Regions from separate parts of the Clostridium sp. YIM B02551 genome, predicted to be linked through region 2. Evidence: predicted binding sites of a transcription regulator. Region 2 holds the regulator's gene; each other region holds the start of a gene.
The links. Region 2 encodes HrcA, which represses chaperone genes, less so after heat shock. Its sites were predicted from a motif close to TGTTAGCACTCNNNNNNNNNGAGTGCTAACA; they were not measured.

Region 1 (7,153 bases), on a different contig from region 2:
TAGCAACTAATTTTTCTTTGGAAAGTTCTTCTGCTGCCTTTATAACTTTCTGACCAGAATACAGCATTTCGATATGTTTCTTTATTTGCTCTCTTGTACAAATATATGATTCTACTTCAAAACCTGAGGATATGGATACATCATCTATCGCAAATATATTAAGTGGATCCCACATGGCAATTAAAATTTTATTATCTTTAAAACCAAATGGTATTAATTCATGTTTAATACAAACACTTTCTGGAATGGCTTTAAGTGCTCTTTTATCAAAAGAAGTGATATTTAGATTAATACGAGTAATTCCAGTCTGCTTTTCTAACACTTCCATAATATCTTCAGCTGTTACCATAGCTGATTCTATCAATATTTCGCCAATTTTCTTCCCTGTTATCTTTTGTTTCCTAAGGGCTTCATGTAATTGAGGTACTGTAATTTTCCCAAATTCCACTAGCATATCCCCTAAGCGTCTCTTAATTACTCCATCCATCGTATCTCCCTCTAAAACCTTAGATATACTAAATTGTCCTACCTAGTGTCATAAATTCAGTATATCTTTATAATTTAAATTAATCAATAAAAAAAATGTGACATTTCTTGGGATTTGTCAACATTTTTCTTAAGGTTTATATACTATTATTAAATTTTAGATTTAATATAATTTTACAAATATTTTCATTAATTTAAATTCAAAAAATTCATATACAAAGATATAATTTCATTACCTAAAAATAATGAAATCATTGCACCAATAAACAAGAAAGGTCCAAATGCTATTGCATCTCTTTTAGTTTTCTTTTTAAAAATAATTAGAGTTCCTCCAACTATTCCTCCTATTATAAATGATAGAAGAAGTGTTAAAATCATATTTTGCCATCCTAGAAAAATACCACATATAGCAGCTATCTCTATATCTCCTTCTCCCATTCCACCAGCAACAAATACTATTCCACCTATAACTACTACCCCAATAATCAGCCCTATTATATAAGGCCAAATGTCTACATTTAAATATATTTTTTCTATTAACGTCATAATAATTCCAATAGCTATACATGAATATGTTGTTACAGAATAAACATCTTGCGTATTAAAATCAATTACAGCTATTACAATTAAAAATACAATCATTATAAAGTACTTAAGCGCAAAAAATGTCAAACCATATTCTTTAAAGACGAAATAAAACATTATTCCTGTAAATAATTCTAATATAGGATATTTAATGGAAATCTTTTCTCCACAGCTTCTACATTTACCGCCTAAAAATATATAACTTATTACAGGTATTAAATCATATGCTTTAATTTCTGTTGAACAATTTGTACAATGTGATGGAGGATATGCTATAGATTCTCCTAATGGTATTCTATATATGCACACATTCAAAAAGCTTCCAATAGTTAGTCCAATTATAAATATTAATATTCCCATTTTTTCTCCCATCACTTTTTAGTTAAATTTGAATCTATATTAATTATAATATTTTTATACAACATTTCATATATATGTAAATAAATTTTTCTTAATTTATTCTCGTTTGAAGATGTCTGCTTCTGGACATTTTCAAACGAGAGTAAGTTAATAGTTGAACTTAAAATCCTATAGCTTAATTATATAATTATCCCCAATATATAATTAACTTGTTGCTACTGATATTGTCCCATCTCCGCCAATGGTAAAATCTTTCTCTTCATTAAGAATTGCCTGACATTGTGAGAGTTTTAAAGATTCAATCATTTTTGTATCTTTTGCAAAGTCAGCTCTCTCATCCGCTGCTATGTATGCATCAAAATCACTAACAAGGGTATCTGCAGGAATAGGTGAATTATTCTTAGCATTATACATCTCTGCATTTGTCACTACTGTTCTAACTTGTGATAATACCTTTACTTTTTTTGCTTGATTCATATACTTAGATACTCTAGGAACTAAAGCTACAGCTAAAATTCCTATTATAGCCATTACTGCTACAACCTCAATTAAGGTGAAGCCTTTTCTCTTTCTTCTTTTCAATACTGTATACCTCCTTTCTAAAACTTTGTCTAAAGCATTGCCATAAAAGCTCAATCCTAATCAAGCTAAAATTTTTCTTAACTTATTTTATAAAACAATAAAGGAAGGTATTCCAAAGATACCTTCCTTTATAAGTAAAAATATTTTATTTTTAGTACATTCCATCCATTCCCATACCTGCAGGATTAGGCATTGGAGGATTTTTTTCTGGAATATCTACTACAGCTGCTTCTGTAGTTAAGAATGTAGATGCTACTGAAGCTGCATTTTGAAGCGCACTTCTTGTAACCTTAGTTGGATCTACAATACCAGCTTTAAGCATGTTAGTGTATTCACCATTTAAAGCATCATATCCAATTCCAGCTTCACTATTTTTAACTTTTTCTATTATAACAGAACCTTCAACCCCTGCATTAGCTGCAATTTGTCTCATTGGTTCTTCTAAAGCTCTAACAATTATGTTTATACCAACTTGGCTATCAGCAACTTCTGAAGTTAATGCTGCAACCTTGCCCATTACATTAACATAAGCTGTTCCACCACCTGGTACTATTCCTTCTTCTACAGCTGCTTTAGTTGCTGCTAAAGCATCTTCGATTCTAAGTTTTCTTTCTTTTAATTCTGTTTCTGTAGCTGCACCAACTTTAATAACTGCTACTCCACCAGCAAGTTTAGCCAATCTTTCTTGTAACTTTTCTCTATCAAAATCTGAAGATGTTTCTTCTATTTGACTCTTTATTTGACCAATTCTAGCCTTTATTTCCTCTTTATTTCCTCTTCCATTTACAATAACAGTATTATCTTTAGATATCTTAACGCTTTCTGCTTGACCAAGCATATCTAATGTTGTTTCTTTTAAGTCTCTTCCTAATTCTTCTGATACAACTGTTCCTCCAGTTAATACTGCTATATCTTGAAGCATATCCTTTCTTCTATCACCAAATCCTGGTGCCTTAACAGCTACACATGTAAATGTACCTTTTAATTTATTTACAATTAGGGTAGCCATTGCTTCACCCTCGATATCCTCAGCAACAATCAATAATTTTCTTCCAGTTTGAACGATTTGCTCTAATACAGGAAGTATTTCTTGAATATTTGTTATCTTTTTATCAGTTATTAAAATATATGGATTCTCTAGAACTGCTTCCATCTTTTCTGTATCTGTTACCATATAAGCAGAAACATATCCTCTATCAAATTGCATACCTTCAACTACGTCTAATTCAGTACCCATTGATTTGGATTCTTCGACAGTAATTACTCCTTCATTTCCAACCTTATCCATTGCATCAGATATTAATGTACCTATTGTTTCATCTCCAGCTGAAATTGCAGCTACTCTTGCAATGTCTTCTTTGCCGTTTACAGGCTTAGAAATGTTCTGAATTTCTTCAACTGCCTTATCTACAGCTAATTTTATACCATTTCTAATAAGCATTGGATTAGCGCCTGCAGTTACATTCTTTAATCCTTCTCTAATTATTGCTTGTGCTAATAAAGTAGCTGTAGTTGTTCCATCTCCTGCTACATCGTTAGTCTTTGTAGATACTTCTTTAACTAGTTGAGCTCCCATATTTTCATATGGATCTTCTAATTCTATTTCTCTAGCTATAGTAACTCCATCATTTGTAATTAACGGAGTACCGAATTTCTTATCTAAAACTACATTTCTTCCCTTAGGTCCCAAAGTAACCTTTACAGTATCAGCTAGTTTATCAACACCAGCTTGCATAGATCTTCTAGCTTCTTCACCAAATATAATTGTCTTAGCCATTTTATTACCTCCTTATTATTCTACTATTGCTAAAATGTCATCTTGCTTTAATATTGTGTACTCTTCTCCATCAAGTTTAACTTCTGTACCTGCATATTTAGAGAATAATACTTTATCCCCAACCTTAACTTCCATAGGGATTCTGTTGCCATCTACTACTGCTCCAGGTCCTACTGCTACTACCTCTGCTTCTTGTGGCTTTTCTTTAGCAGTTCCTGTTAATACTATTCCGCTTTTTGTTTTTTCTTCTGCTTCTAATCTTTTAATTACTACTCTGTCTCCAAGTGGTTTAACTCTCATTACAACCCCTCCTTAATTTATATTAATTAATATTTATCAAATTGTTAGCACTCATTTAGGTAGAGTGCTAATACAATTATTATAATAAATAAATAATCCTTTAATTTCAAATTAAATAGTTCTTTTTATATGCTATATATTAGCCAAAATATAGGATTATTTCAAAATATTTAGCGTTTTCTCTAAAATGCTATTATTTTCTATATAAATCAATCCCCTTCAAACATCATAATATCTTCATACCTTATATATCCTAAATATATAAAAAATCGTCAAGGTGATTATGCAGGACACTAATTGTATTTTTAGCTAGCATTTATATTCTACATATAATAAAATATTATTTAAGCCTAGATAAAATAAAGGTTTTAAATTAAAACCATTTGTTATTATTAACAAAAAGGAGTAACTATATAATGAAAACATCAAAATCTTCTTCAATTTATACAATTTTGAAACAATGGCTATTTTATATATGCTATTTTATCTTTTCTATTACTTTAGCCTTTAAGGTAATTATAAATCTCACTCCCTTTTATAAACTATTAATGAATATCTATAATATACCAAGTCAGGTGTCTATGAGTGCCCAAAATATTTATTCTGATTTTACAGAATTAATGAAATATCTGAGAAGCTATAAGCTTTTAGATTTTCCATTAAAATATTTTAAGTTTTCCCCTGAAGGTAAGTTTCACTTCGAGGAAGTAAGAATTTTATTTTTAAAAATGGATATACTTTTTTGGATAAGCTTAATAGTCATAATTATATTTATATACTTCTATAGAAAAAATATAAAAGACTTGTTTTCAAGATATACCAAATTCTTAATTACATTACTTATTCTTTGTGGTTTCATTGCTTTACCAATAATAATTAATTTTTCATGGTCTTTTGAAAAATTCCACAAAATATTTTTTAACAATAATGATTGGTTATTCGATCCTGTAACTGACCCAATAATCAATGCGCTGCCAGAAGAAGTTTTTTCAAGTTATCTTATAGCTATTGTAGCTATTTTCTTTATACTTTTACTGATTCCACAATTAATTAAGCATTTTTCATCAAAGAATAAAAGGCTGTCATAAGACTATAATTTATTTAAAAGTCCTCAATACATTTATTGAGGACTAATTTATTATCTTTATTTATTATTATTGAATTGCTTCATTTATTAATAAATCATTTTTCAAATCTCTTTTAACATCAATATTATTACTAGCACCTAAAAGCATCCAAAATAAAGGTGCCACATTTATAACGCTTATATTAAAGAAGCTTTGAACCAAATATCCAACTATAGTAATTCCAAACAGGAAGCTCACTTCATTTTTAAATATGCCTTTTACATTATCATTAATTACTAATATTAAGAACAACAAATATGCTAAAAGTGCTGGAATTCCCATAGTAGAACTTATTTGCAAAAATTCATTATGAGCTTTATCTATAACTGAATTATGTTCTTGAATCCATACAATACCTTCATTCTTAAACTCTTTCTCAATTACATATCTAAAAGTATCAGGTCCACTACCTAAAAGCGGATGTGCCTTAGTTATTTTAATGGCTAAATCCCATATATAAATTCTCCCTGAGCCAGAATATTCACTTATGTTTCCTGCATCTTTAGCAAACTGCTCTCCTCTACCCGTTATCGAACCACCAGTACTGATATTTATTACAACTGTAACTACGGTAAAAATTATCAATATTATACCTATTCTTTTTAGATAACTTTTATTATTTTTTCTAATAACATATACTAATCCTATTAATGAATATATTAAGAATGCTAACCATCCACTTCTTGTTAGAGTGCATAGTAACGATGAAAATAAAATTGTCGCTGCAACTAAAAATTTCATCCTCCCTTTTAAAATATATAATCCTAATATAATCGGAAGAAATAGAGTAATATACGTGGAAAGAAAATTTCTATTACCTTGAGTTCCTATAGAATTATTATTTATTAGAGCATGATAAGTATCTTTAGGAATTGGATCTATACCGTAATATTGAAATATGCTATAAATAGCTATAATTATCGCTACTACTGTAATAAATCCAATTGCTTTTTTATCTATAATTAAATATCTTTTGGCTGTATAGTAGATAATCCCATAGAACATTATCATTATTAACCCTTCATACCGTACCTCATTGCCTAAAACTGAAATAATAATATCCATTGAAAAAAATGTACTGATTAATACAAATAATAAAAAGAACATTAACGTTACATCTTTTTTATCAATAATTAATTTCTTTCTTTCAAGAAACAAAATCATAATTAATAAAGGACACATAACATATAAAAATATTGTTTTAGGTAAATAATAGCTGTCATCTCCATAAGGATACATAATAAGTGGCATTATTCCTGCAATTAGTGTTAGAATCAATGTTGCTTCTTTTTTATACATTTTGTCCTCCTTCTTTTGAGAATTATCAAATTCTAAATTTCTTTATATTACTATATTATATTGGTATTTTTTTCAAAAATAAAGAGCCTGCATACACAAGCTCTTATTATTATAAACTATCTTTCGAGATTTATATCATGAAATCCTTCTATCTTATCATTTGCAAGAACTGCTTTTTTAGTTCCTGCTGCATTTAATTTATTAAATACAGCTTTTGCTCTCATTGGAGCAATCATTCTTCCAGCTCCATTTATACATCCACCTTGACACATCATACCTTCAATAAAGTTCCCGTCTAATCTTCCTGCTTTAGCTAATGTCATAGTCTTCTTTAGATCTGCTCCACCACTAACTTTAACTGGCTTAAATGCAATTTCTATTCCTTTATCAGTAACAAAATTTTCAATAGCTGCTGTAAGCCCTCCAACTACTCCAAAACCTCTTCCAAAAATTGAAGCATCATCAACTTGATTATCTTCACATTCATCAGGATATATTTCAAAGGCATCTAGTAAAGCATATAACTCTTCAAAGGTCAAAACATAATCAACTGCATCTGAAATAGATTCCTTAACAGCCTCACTTTTCTTTGCTGTACAAGGTCCTATAAATACAACCTTTGCCTCTGGATCATTTG
Region 2 (7,153 bases):
ATTTGGATTTAGATGTGGATTTCTTGGATTGTTACATATGGAGATAATACAAGAAAGAATTGAGAGAGAGTTTAATTTAGATATCATAACCACAGCCCCATCAGTTATATACAAGGTTTATAAAACAGATGGAACTCTTATAGAATTAACAAACCCAACTAATTTACCTCCAATGACTGAGATAGATTATATGGAAGAACCTATGGTAAAGGCTTCAATAATTTCGCCAACAGATTATACAGGTGCAGTTATGGAATTATGTCAGGAAAAAAGAGGTAACTTTATTGATATGGAATACCTAGAAGCAACAAGAGTTGTTATCCATTATGATATTCCTCTAAATGAGATTGTTTATGATTTCTTTGATACCCTTAAGTCAAGAACAAAGGGATATGCGTCCTTAGATTATGAATTAAAAGGATACGTAAGAACTGAATTAGTAAAATTAGATATTCTATTAAATGGTGATTCAGTAGATGCACTTTCAATGATTGTTCCTAAGGAAAGAGCATATAGCAGAGGAAGAGCAATTGCAGAAAAATTAAAAGAAATTATACCAAGACAGCTTTTTGAAATACCTATTCAAGCTACTGTTGGAGCTAAAGTAATAGCTAGAGAAACAGTAAAAGCAATGAGAAAAGATGTATTAGCTAAATGTTATGGCGGAGATATTTCAAGAAAGAAGAAACTTCTAGAGAAACAAAAAGAAGGAAAGAAGAGAATGAGACAGGTAGGTTCGGTAGAAGTACCTCAAGAAGCATTCATGGCTGTTTTAAAAGTAGATTAAATATAAAACTCAGATGGATAAGGATTTTGCAAGTATATTTAAAATCCTATGCTCCTTCTGAGTTTTAATTATAATTAGGAGGCAATTATAATGAAAAACATTTCTTTATATATACATATTCCTTTCTGTAAACAAAAGTGCATGTATTGTGATTTTCCATCTTATAGTGGAAAAGATGCATTGATGGAGGAATATATAAATGCATTGTGCAAAGAAATAGCCAGAGAAGCATCAAAGTATAGTTATAATACAGTGTTTATTGGAGGTGGAACTCCAAGTTATTTAGATGAAGATAATTTAGAGAAGCTTCTTAAAGAAATAAACAAATTGTCCTTAAATAGGAATTTAGAGTTTACAATGGAATGTAATCCAGGAAGCCTAACAAAAGAAAAATTAGATATCATGAAAAGTTATGGAGTTAATAGACTAAGTTTAGGGTTACAAAGTACTAAAAATAGTATTCTTAAAGAAATAGGAAGGATTCATAGCTTTGAGGAGTTCAAAAGTAATTATTCTTTAGCAAGAGAAATGGGATTTAATAATATAAATGTTGATACAATGTTTGGTCTGCCAAATCAATCAGTAGAAGATTTTAAAAACACTTTGGGTGAAATAACAGAGCTAAATCCAGAGCATATTTCAGCCTATTCACTCATAATCGAGGAGGAAACAGCTTTTTACAAGTTATGGGAAGAGGACAAACTAAAGTTACCCTCAGAGGATGAGGAAAGAGAAATGTATGAGTATTGTGTGGATTACTTAAATGAAAAAGGATACTTGCAATATGAAATTTCAAACTTTTCGAAGAAGGACAAAGAATGCAGACATAACAAGGTATATTGGGAGCTAGAGGAATATTTAGGTTGTGGATCTTCTTCAGCGTCATTAATAGATGGAAAACGAATAAAAAATACAGAAGATATAAAGGAATATATAGAAGCTATTAACAGTAATAAAAGTGCCAAGATTGAAATTATAAATTTGAAGGAAGAAGACTTAATTGAAGAATTTATGTTTTTAGGTTTAAGAAAAAAAGAAGGAATTGATGAATCTATATTTAAGAGAAAATTTAATAAAGAACTAGATAGTATTTATGAAAAAGTTATAAAATTTCACATAAATGAGGGTTTATTAGTACGAGAAAAAGGAAAGATATATTTAAGTAAAAAAGGCATAGAACTAAGCAATTATGTTATGAAAGACTTTATTTTAGATAAGTAACAGAGAATTTGTTATCTTTGAATTTATCATAATCATGTAAATATTTTTGAAAAATATAGTAATATAGAGATTTATGGAGCAATTTAGAGTAAACAATAGTTTTTCTTCAAAAACAATAAAAAAGCAAACATTATTATACTATCTGTTAATTGACAAAAAAACTTAGAAATAATATATTTAAATCGTAGTCATTAGCACTCGATTATAGTGAGTGCTAACAAAAAGAGGTGAAACTATGGCAATAGATGATAGAAAGATAAGAATTCTACAAGCTATAATTAATGATTACGTGAAAACAGCTGAACCAGTAGGTTCAAGAACACTATCAAAGAAGTATGACTTAGGAATAAGTTCTGCAACTATAAGAAATGAAATGGCAGATTTAGAAGAGATGGGATATTTAGAGCAACCTCATGCGTCTGCAGGAAGAGTTCCCTCAAGCAAAGGCTACAGACTTTATGTTGATAAGCTTATGGAATATAAAACCTTAAGCACAGAAGAAGAGTTAATGATAAAAAAATATATTATTGATATGGCATTATTTGAAGTTGATAAGGTGTTAAAACAAACTTCAACATTATTATCAGAACTTACTAGATTAACTTGTGTTGTAAAAGCGCCTTCGGTTAAAAAGAGCTATATGAAATCAGCTCAGCTTGTTAAGATAGATGATTTTAATGTTCTTTGCATAATTGTAACAGACAATGGAGTTGTAAAGAATGGTTTGCTTAGAGTAAGCAGAAGTTTAAGCCCAGAAGTTTTAAATAAAATAAATAATATATTAAATGAGAGACTTGTTAATTTAACAATTGAAGAAATCAATCTTGAAGTAATTAATAGGTTAACATTAGAGTTAAAAGGCTTTGATGAGATTCTAAATGGAATGCTCTCTTTGCTTTATGAAACCCTTAAATCCTCTAACTCTTCGGAGGTTTTTATGGAAGGTACAACCAATATATTTAATTACTCTGAATATAACGATATAGAAAGAGCTAAAGAAATACTAGAACTTTTGTATAATAAGGAATACGTTAATGAACTTATTACAACAGACAAAGGTATTTCAATAAAGATTGGTGATGAAAACTTCTTACCACAAGCTAAAGACTGTAGTGTCATTACTGCAGAATATACTTTGGGAGAAAGACCGTTAGGTACTATAGGACTTATCGGGCCAAGGAGAATAGATTACTCAAAGGTAATATCTATCATGGCTGAGGTAATGAAAGAGCTAAATACTTTGTTTAATAAGCAAAGCTTAAAATAATACTAGAGAGATGAGGTGTGATTTCTTGACAAAAAAGGAGAATACAACTGAAGAATTTGAAAATGAAAACTTGGAAGTAGAGGAAAACGCAAACTTAGATGAAACTTTAGAAGAATCTGAAGTTTCAGAAGATAAAGAATTTGAAGAAGTTTTATCAATCGAAGAGATTTTAAAAGAGAAAAACTCAAAATTAAGTGATGAAAACACTAAATTGAATAATGAAATTGAAGCATTAAAAGATAGACTACTAAGAATAACTGCAGAATATGAAAACTTCAGAAAAAGAACTCAAAAAGAAAAAGAAGGTATCTATACTGATGCAACTACTGATGTAATTAAAGAAATTCTTCCAGTTCTAGATAACTTAGAAAGAGCTTTAGCAGTAGATGGATCTATTGAAGATCTAAAAAAAGGAATAGAAATGACTCAAAGAGGATTTAATGGAGCACTAGAAAAACTTGGTGTAGAAGAAATAGATGCCTCAGGAGATTTTGATCCAAACGTTCATCAAGCAGTTATGCATGAACAAAATGAAGATTTTGGTCCAAACAAAATATCAGAAGTTTTCTTAAAAGGTTATAAGAAAGCTGATAAAGTAATTAGATATTCAATGGTTAAAGTTGTAAACTAGCAAAATTTAATTGATAAATAGGAGGATATTATTATGGGAAAAGTAATAGGAATTGATTTAGGAACTACAAACTCTTGTGTAGCTGTTATGGAAGGAGGAGATCCAGTAGTTATAGCTAATGCTGAAGGTGCTAGAACTACTCCATCAGTTGTTTCATTCCAAGCTAATGGAGAAAGATTAGTAGGTCAAGTTGCTAAAAGACAGGCAATCACAAATCCTGATAAAACTATAATTTCAATAAAAAGACACATGGGAACAAATCATAAGGTAAGCATAGATGGAAAAGATCATTCGCCACAAGAAATATCAGCAATGGTTCTTCAAAAGATTAAAGCTGATGCTGAAAGTTATTTAGGTGAAACTGTAACTCAAGCAGTTATAACAGTACCAGCATACTTTAATGATTCCCAAAGACAAGCAACTAAAGATGCAGGAAGAATAGCTGGATTAGAAGTGTTAAGAATTATAAACGAACCAACAGCTGCAGCTTTAGCATATGGTATGGATAAAATGGATACTAACCAAAGAATATTTGTATATGACTTAGGTGGTGGTACATTCGACGTATCAATACTTGAACTAGGAGATGGAGTTTTTGAAGTTAAGGCAACTAATGGAGATACTCGTTTAGGTGGAGATGATTTCGACCAAAAAGTTATAGATTATATAGCAGATACATTTAAAGCTGAAAATGGAATAGATTTAAAGAATGATAAGATGGCACTTCAAAGATTAAAAGAAGCAGCAGAAAAAGCTAAGATTGAATTATCATCTTCAACTCAAACAATAATCAATTTACCATTTATAACAGCTGATGCAACAGGTCCAAAGCACATAGATTTAACATTAACTAGAGCAAAATTCAATGAATTAACTCATGATTTAGTACAAAGAACTATTGAACCTATGAGAAAAGCATTAAATGATGCTGGATTATCTATAGGGGATATTGATAAAGTATTATTAGTTGGTGGATCAACTAGAATACCAGCAGTTCAAGATGCAGTTAAAGAATTTACTGGAAAAGAACCTTCAAAAGGAGTTAACCCAGATGAATGTGTTGCTGTAGGGGCTGCAATTCAAGGTGGAGTTTTAACTGGAGATGTTAAGGATGTATTATTGCTAGATGTAACTCCATTAACTCTAGGAATTGAAACAATGGGTGGAATAGCTACACCATTAATTGAAAGAAATACAACAATACCAGCTAAGAAGAGTCAAATCTTCTCAACAGCTGCAGATGGTCAAACAAGTGTTGAAATCCATGTAGTTCAAGGGGAAAGACAAATGGCTGCTGATAACAAAACTTTAGGTAGATTTACTCTATCAGGAATTGCACCAGCACCAAGAGGAATTCCACAAATCGAAGTTACATTTGATATAGATGCTAATGGTATAGTTAAAGTTTCAGCACAAGATAAAGGAACTGGTAAAGAAGCTAATATTACAATAACTGCTTCAACTAACCTTTCTGATGATGAAATAGATAAGGCAGTAAAAGAAGCAGAAAGATTTGCTGAAGAAGATAAGAAGAGAAAAGAAGCTATAGAAATAAAGAATAATGCAGATCAAGTAGTATATCAAACTGAAAAGACTCTAACTGATTTAGGAGATAAAGTTTCAGCAGAAGATAAGAGTAAGATAGAAGCTAAATTAGAAGAAGTTAAGAAAATTAAAGATGGGGATGATTTAGAAGCAATTAAAAAGGCTACTGATGAATTAACTCAAGAATTCTACGCAGTTTCATCTAAGATTTACCAAGCAGCAAACCCAGAAGGTCAAGGATTTGATCCAAACAACATGGGTGGAAATCCAGGAGCAGGTTCTCAAGGACCAAAAGATGATAATGTAGTAGATGCCGATTTTAAAGTAGATGAAGATAAATAGTTGAAACTAAGCTAACAAATAGCATATAATAGTTTGATAGGGAAGGGAGGCTCTCTTCCCTTTAACTAAGTTAATAGGTGGTGAATATATGGCTTCAAAGGACTATTATGAGGTGCTTGAACTTCAAAAAGGTGCCTCGGATGATGAAATAAAAAAGGCCTTTAGAAAACTTGCAATTAAATATCACCCTGATAAGAACCAAGGAAATGCAGAAGCAGAAGAAAAATTTAAGGAAATAAATGAAGCTTATCAGGTATTAAGTGACCCTCAAAAGAAAGCTCAATATGATCAATTTGGTACTGCTGATGGTGCAGGCTTTGGGCAAGGAGGATTTGGTGGATTTGACTTCTCTGAAATGGGAGGCTTTGGAGATATATTTGAAAGTTTCTTTGGTGGAGGATTCAGCGGTAATGCTGGTGGAAGAAGAAGAAATGCTCCAAGAGAAGGAAATGATATGGAGTATACTCTTCACTTAACATTTGAAGAAGCTATTTTTGGAGTTGAAAAAGAAATATCAGTAACAAGAACAGAAAATTGTGATACTTGCCATGGATCTGGAGCGAAACCTGGTACATCACCAAAGACTTGTACTAGATGTAATGGATCAGGACAAATTAGAGTTGAGAGAAGAACTCCTTTAGGAAGTTTCGTAAGTACTTCAGCTTGTGATGTATGTGGAGGAACTGGTCAGACAGTTGATACTCCTTGTCCAGATTGTAAAGGAAAAGGCAGAGTTAGAAAAAATAGAAAAATTAAAGTTAATATACCAGCAGGTGTAGATACAAATAATGTAATACCACTAAGGGGACAAGGTGAGCATGGTGTAAACGGAGGTCCTCCAGGAGATTTATATATAAAAATTGTAGTTGCACCATCTAAGGTATATACTAGAAAAGGCTTCGATTTATATATTGATGAACATATATCCATGGCAGCAGCTGCGTTAGGTGTTGAAATTAAGGTGCCTACAGTTGATGGTGAAGTTAAATATACTGTACCTGCTGGAACTCAATCAGGAACTTTATTTAGACTTAAGAACAAAGGTGTTCATAGGGTTAATTCTACAGTTAGAGGAGATCAATATGTAAAAGTAATAGTTGATATCCCTAAGAACTTAAATGAACAACAAAAAGAAGCCTTAAGATTATTTATGGAAGCATCAGGTGAAACTCATGCAAATAGCAATGAAAAACATAAAGAAGGTAAAGGCAAAAAGAGTTTCATGGATAAAATTTTTGGTGAATAGTTAAATATTGAATAGATTTTCGTTTTATGCTAGAATGTGACTTAAAAAAGAATATAGCTAAATTCGGTTGGACAAATTTATAATATTTGTTTACAAGCATTTTGTTTCTGGGGT
Region 3 (7,153 bases), on a different contig from region 2:
TATAGTAGAATTTTGCTTCGCGATATTCTTAAAGGATGTAATAAAAATATAGCGTAATGATTATAGAATTTTATTAAGTTTAATTAAGGTATATAACATGAAATTAAAATATATGTTATTATAACAATCTTTTTTATGAAATGCTAACAATAATGTAATTTGAATTGCGCTATTTATAATTGGAATGTAGTTAAATACTATTAATGGAATTAATAATTTGTTGAATGAGCGGAGAGTAAAATAATTAAATTAGTTCTTATATTAGGGATAAATAAAAGTAAATAATAAAGTACACTAAGTGAAAACTTGGTAGAAATATTCAACACACACATCATTGTGAGACAGTTATGAAGTTAAGTAAATAAAGATCCATAAGCTAATTTATAGAATTTTAGCTTAATGTAAACATTTATCTTATTAATAAGATGAATGTTTTTTTATATATTTAATTGGATTATAGCGTTAAATAATTGTTATTTATGGATAAGTATTTCTATACATTGGTGAAATAAGGTATAATATTATTTATAAAAAATATACGGACAAACTCTAAGATTTTACTTTTTATAAATAAAATTGTTTCTTTTGAGGTGAAGACGTGACAAAGAAAAAAGTACCTAAAACTATTCCAGGCATAATAAAAGTAATAAATGAATCAAATGATATTGATACCATAGAGAGAATGGAGAATTATATAGGTTGCTACTATGGGATACCTGTTTTAATTATAGGCGCAATAACTAATTATATACTTCATCATGAACTAAAAAGTGCTGTAGTAGATAGTATAGTAATGTTAGTATTGTGCTTTTGCTTCATTATTACACAATATTTAAGGATAAAAACTAGAATTATTACTCATTGGATATCATTTTTATTCTCGCTAGTGTTAATTTTTATAGCAATAAGAATTTATAAATATATTGGACCAGCCATATGGACCATAGCATTTATAAATATAATTATATCCTCACTTAGAATTACAAGAGTTATGCTAAACTATTCTATTATTTCAACATTTTTAGTATGTATGTATTATTCATTAGTACTTTCAAACACACCTTTTGAATTTGGAATGATATATATAATAGTTCAAATAATATTATTTGCATTAATTCTAGTTATAGCTCCTGTTGTACATCTAATCAATCAGGCACATTATGATAGAGTAAATAAAATGTATATGACGGAAGTAAAGCAAAGGGAAGAACTTGAGAAAATGTATGATAATATTGCAGTTACTCATGCAGAACTAAGTTCTAGATACAACGAATTAAATGATAAAAACAATAAACTAAAGCTTAATGAAGAAAAGCTATATCGAATGGCTCATTTTGATATGGTAACTGAATTGCCAAATAGAAAGACAATTATGGACAAGATTAATGAACTTATAGAAACTTTTCAGAAAACTTCAGCTTATTTTTATGTAATATTCATTGATATTGATTCATTTAAAAAAATAAATGATACAATGGGACATCATGTAGGAGATATGTTTATAAGAGCGGCAGCTAATCGTCTTAAAAAATCAATTAATGAAAAAGATTTGATTGGGAGAATAGGTGGAGATGAGTTTGCTTTAATAATTCAAAGGAACTTAAATGAAAAAGAGGCATACATGTACATTGAAAATATACGAGAGGAATTTTCTAAACCATTTATAATTGGTAATAATGAAATAAAGTCTAGTGCAAGCTTTGGTGTAGCAGCTTTCCCAAGTGATGGAACTGAGCAGGTAGAACTAATGAGAAATGCTGATACCGCAATGTATAAGGCAAAAGAGCTTGGAAAGAATAATATACAGTTTTTTGAAAGTGCAATGAAGAAAGAGTTATTGGACAAAATAAATTTTGAAGCGAAATTAAAATCAGCATTACATAAAGATGAGTTTTTTTTGGTTTTTCAACCGATATATAGTTTAAGTGAACATAAAATACGAGGATTTGAAGCTTTGGTGCGTTGGCAATCACCTGAACTCGGAATGGTAAGTCCGGGTGAATTTATTCCAGTGGCAGAGGATTTGGGAATTATAGTCCCTTTAGGGGAATGGATTATAAGAACAGCCTGCAAAAGTTTTAAAAATATTCAAGATACATATAATAAAGACATAGTACTTTCACTAAACTTTTCAGTAAAACAGCTTGAAACATATAACATAATAGAAGTTGTTGAATCGGCGTTAAAAGATGCAGATTTAGATCCTAAGTTTCTTGAAATAGAAGTAACAGAATCAATATTAATTAGTTCAATTGAAAATACTATTACTGTATTAGAGAAACTTAGAGAAATGAATATACAGATATCCTTAGATGATTTCGGAACAGGATACTCATCCTTAAGCTATTTAAGAAGATTACCTATAGATGTTTTAAAAATAGATAAATCATTTATAGATAATTTATTAAATGAGGATAAAAACCTAGAGATTATTGGCGGGATTATAGGACTAGCGCATAACTTAGGAATTCTAGTTGTAGCAGAAGGAATAGAGGAAGAAATTCAAATAAGTCTTTTAGAGAGTCTTAAATGCGACTATATACAAGGATATTTTATCAGTAAGCCTATTAAAGAAGAGGAAATTGAAAAATTAAGTTCATTAAAAGAAATTAAAACTAAATTAATTTAAAATATTTAAAGTCATAGAAATAGAGGGTTCTATGGCTTTTTTTGTTATACATTATTTTTATTATATAAATTGAATTATTAATAACAAAATTCCATTCTTAAAACAATTGATAAGAAAGTCAAGTTTGGTAAGATTAAGAAGTTGCCTAGACCTCTAGAATTTTATATAATAGTTTGGCAGTAATAGAAAATAAGAAAAATGATAAGGGAAGGTGTACATATGAACAGCAAATCATCGTACTTACATAGCATAGGTAAGTCACTTATGCTACCAGTTGCAGTTATGCCATTAGCGGGAATACTACTTCGTCTAGGTGTATACTTTAACAACAAAATCATCACCACCTCTGGAGATGTTATTTTTAGCTATTTACCATTAATATTTGCAGTTGCAATTGCGGTTGGATTATCTAAAGATAATAATGGTTCGGCAGGAGTAGCTTCTGTAATGGGATACTTAGTTATGACTAACGTAGCTAAGGCAATTAATGAAACTTTCGATATGAAAGTATTGGCAGGTATAATCATAGGAATTATTTCAGCAGAGGTTTATAATAGGTTCTCAGAACGAGAATTACCTCTATGGCTTAACTTTTTTGGTGGGAAAAGGCTAGTAGTAATTATTACCTTCGGTAGTTCTTTTATATTCGGCATCATTCTTGGATATGCATGGCCTTTATTCCAAAGCAATTTAATTAGTTTAGCTAATTGGATTTATGGTGCAGGAGCATTAGGCGATTTTGTGTATGGATTTTTGAATCGTCTACTAATTCCATTTGGTTTGCATCACGTTATAAATACACAAATTTGGACAATGTTAGGTGAATATAATGGTATTAAGGGTGACTTAAACAGATTTTTTGCTGGTGATCCTAATGCAGGTGCATTCATGACAGGATTTTTCCCAGTAATGTTATTTGGTCTTCCGTCAGCTTGTTTAGCTATGCTTGCAGCTGCGAAAAAAGAAAATAGAAAATATGTTGGGGGAGCCTTTATTGCAGTTGCATTAACTTCTTTTTTAACAGGAATTACAGAACCAGTTGAATTCTTATTTATGTTTTTAGCACCAATTCTATTTGTTGTACATGCTTTATTAACAGGAATATCATTAGTTATAGTTAATTTATTAGGAATAAGAAATGGATTCACTTTTTCTGCAGGGCTAGTTGATTATTTAGTTAATCTTGGTATAGCAGAGAAACCTATACTACTTATTATAGTTGGTATTATATTTGGAATTATATATTTTGTTATTTTCTATTTCCTAATAATAAAACTAGATTTAAAAACCCCTGGTCGTGAAGATGACTTAGGCTTTGTAACAATTTTATCTAAATCTATATCAGATGTATCAAAAATAGCAACTAGAATTTCTAAAGGGGATTTAACAGTTGAAATAGACGAGAAAATGCTTGAGCAATCAGGAGAAGTAGGTAACTTAGCAAATTCTTTCAATGATATGATTGCAAATCTTCATAAGTTTGCTAATCATCTGAAGGAAGTTTCCTCAGAGATTGAAACTTCATCAGTAAATCTAAGTGATATAACCGGAAAAGTAGCAAGTACTTCAGAGGCTATTTCAGGGGCGGTTGAAAATATTTCTAATGGTGCAGTAGAACAAGCTACAGACACTCAAAAAGGAGCAACCGAAGTATCAACATTAGGAGATATAATAGAAAAAGATCAAGAGTATCTTAAAAGTTTAAATATTGAATCTAAGAATGTTGTAAGTGTAGTAGTAAAAGGAAATGAATTGATTGAAGCATTAAATGAAAAGGCTATTGAAACTGAGAAAGCAGTTGAAACTATTTCAAAAGATATTGAAAAAACATTTAATGGAGTTAATAAAATAAAAGAAGTAAGTAACTTTATAGCATCAATATCAGAACAAACAAACCTATTAGCACTTAATGCATCTATTGAAGCTGCACGTGCTGGAGAAGCAGGGAGAGGTTTTGCAGTTGTTGCAGATGAAATTAGAAAGTTATCAGAAGCTTCTAAGCAGTCTACAGATGAAATTGATAAGGCAGTAAATCAATTGATGAAGGATGCTGAAAGTTCCGTAAAAGTTTCTGAAGATCTAGTGAAAATAATGGATGTACAAAACATTAGTGTTTCAGCAACTTCAAGCCAATTTGAAGAAATTAGTAAGTCTATAAATGAAATTTCATCAATAATTGATGAGATGAACAAATCTGGACAGGTTATGGAGAAAGCAAAATCTAGAATAATGGATGTTATGAGTAATTTATCAGCTATTGCAGAGGAAAATGCAGCATCTACAGAAGAGACAAGAGCTTCAGTGGAAGAGGAAACTCAAGCAATAAATGAGGTTTCAAGAATGAGTGACCAGTTATCAGATTTAGCATCAAAGATAAAAGAAATATCTGAGTTCTTTAAAGTTAAATAGAAAGTAATTTAAGGAGTTAACCATCAGGATTAAAAATTCTGATGGTTTTTATTTTATACATATATTGACATTAGTTTTTAAAAGTGGTATATAAAAGTTATGGGTTAGCACTCCTATATAGGGAGTGCTGATAATAAAAATTGTTTTAATTTTGAAGGGAGAGATTTACTTGGAAACAAAACAATTTAAAGCAGAATCTAAAAGATTATTAGATTTAATGATCAACTCAATCTATACCCATAGGGAGATTTTTTTAAGGGAACTTATTTCAAATGCAAGCGATGCCATTGATAAGATTTATTACAAAGCATTAACGGATGATTCCTTAAGTTTTGAAAAAGATAATTACTATATCAAGATAACGCTAGATAAGGAAAACAGAATACTTAAAATTATAGACACTGGTATAGGTATGACTAAAGAGGAACTTGATGATAACCTTGGTGTCATTGCTAAAAGTGGGTCATTAAAATTTAAAAAGGAAACAGAACTAAAAGATGGATATGATATTATAGGACAATTTGGAGTAGGCTTTTATTCTGCATTTTTAGTATCAGATGATGTTACAGTTATAAGTAGAGCAGTTGGAAGTGATGAGGCATATAAGTGGCAATCTAAGGGTGTAGAAGGATATACCATAGAAAAATGTGAAAAAGAATCATTTGGTACTGATATAATACTTAAAATAAAAGAAAATACAGAGGATGAAAGCTTCGATGAATATTTAGATGAATATAGAATAAAGAACATTATAAAGAAATATTCTGATTTTATTAGATATCCTATTAAGATGGATATAAGTAGTAGCAGACTTAAAGAAGGCAGTGAAAATGAATATGAAACTATCATAGAGGAACAAACAATTAATAGCATGGTTCCTATATGGAGAAAAAATAAGAATGAATTAACTAAAGAAGATTATGATAACTTTTATTCTGAAAAACACTATGGATTCGATAAGCCTATAAAGCATATTCATATTAGTGTTGATGGAGCAGTAAGCTATAATGCTATTTTATTTATTCCAGAAAGAACACCATTTGATTTCTATACTAAGGAATATGAAAAGGGCTTAGAATTATATTCAAATGGGGTAATGATTATGAATAAATGCCCTGATTTATTACCAGATTACTTTGGCTTTGTAAAAGGTATAGTTGATTCAGAAGATTTATCACTTAATATTTCTAGAGAAATTCTACAGCATGATAGACAACTTAAACTAATAGCAAAGAATATTAAAACAAAAATAAAAAATGAGTTGGAAAGTATATTAAAAAATGAAAGAGATAAGTATGAGGAATTCTATAAATCCTTTGGAAGACAATTAAAATATGGTATTTACAGTGATTTTGGAGCTAATAAGGAAGTACTACAAGATTTATTAATGTTCTATTCTTCAAAAGAGAAGAAAATGGTAACCTTAGGTGAGTATGTTTCAAGAATGACTGAAGAGCAAAAATTTATTTATTATGCTGCTGGAGAATCTATTGAAAGGATAGAAAAGCTACCTCAGACAGAACTTCTTCTTGATAAAGGATACGAGATATTATACTTTACTGATGACATAGATGAATTTGCCATAAAGACAATAATGAATTATAAGGATAAACAATTTAAATCTGTATCTAGTGGTGATTTAGGAATAGAATCCGATGAAAATGATGAAACTTCAGACACTAATAAAAATGAAAATAAAGATTTATTTGAAAATATGAAAAATAACTTGTTGAATAAAGTTAAAGACGTAAGAGCATCAAAAAGATTGAAAAATCATCCTGTATGCTTAGCGAATGATGGTGAAGTTTCAATAGAAATGGAAAAGATACTTAATTCTATGCCTGATAATCAAAATATTAAGGCAGATAAAATATTAGAAATAAATATTAATCATCCAGTATTTGAATCACTTAAAGAAGCATTCGAAGCAGATAAAGATAAGTTCAATCTTTATACAGATATATTGTATAATCAAGCACTGCTTATAGAAGGACTATCTATAAGTGATCCAGTAGAATTTACAAATAATATATGTAAAATAATGAAGTAAAAATAAGCAGCCACTAAGAGCATAGTCTTTTAGAGGCTGTTTTTAAATTACTTCGACCATGCGAA

Region 1: a site for HrcA is predicted at 4,133-4,163, ahead of groES (co-chaperone GroES). Genes of this name have one in related genera too.
Region 3: a site for HrcA is predicted at 5,141-5,171, ahead of htpG (molecular chaperone HtpG). Genes of this name have one in related genera too.

The regions. Positions count from the first base shown of each region.
Region 1 covers NZ_JAKGTF010000011.1:130,680-137,832, reverse strand. Annotated here, with positions in the region: gene L1S47_RS14430 (GspE/PulE family protein) at 1-487, opposite strand, end outside; gene L1S47_RS14425 (A24 family peptidase) at 676-1,431, opposite strand; gene L1S47_RS14420 (type II secretion system protein) at 1,636-2,013, opposite strand; gene groL (chaperonin GroEL) at 2,165-3,790, opposite strand; gene groES (co-chaperone GroES) at 3,806-4,090, opposite strand; gene L1S47_RS14405 (TIGR01906 family membrane protein) at 4,507-5,178, shown strand; gene L1S47_RS14400 (O-antigen ligase) at 5,245-6,516, opposite strand; gene L1S47_RS14395 (4Fe-4S dicluster domain-containing protein) at 6,633-7,153, opposite strand, start outside.
Region 2 covers NZ_JAKGTF010000006.1:165,860-173,012, forward strand. Annotated here, with positions in the region: gene lepA (translation elongation factor 4) at 1-787, shown strand, start outside; gene hemW (radical SAM family heme chaperone HemW) at 878-2,008, shown strand; gene hrcA (heat-inducible transcriptional repressor HrcA) at 2,244-3,275, shown strand; gene grpE (nucleotide exchange factor GrpE) at 3,286-3,906, shown strand; gene dnaK (molecular chaperone DnaK) at 3,940-5,793, shown strand; gene dnaJ (molecular chaperone DnaJ) at 5,882-7,039, shown strand; sodium ion sensor (DUF1646 type) at 7,105-7,153, shown strand, end outside.
Region 3 covers NZ_JAKGTF010000002.1:107,180-114,332, reverse strand. Annotated here, with positions in the region: gene L1S47_RS20535 (bifunctional diguanylate cyclase/phosphodiesterase) at 599-2,629, shown strand; gene L1S47_RS03200 (PTS transporter subunit EIIC) at 2,849-5,038, shown strand; gene htpG (molecular chaperone HtpG) at 5,208-7,088, shown strand.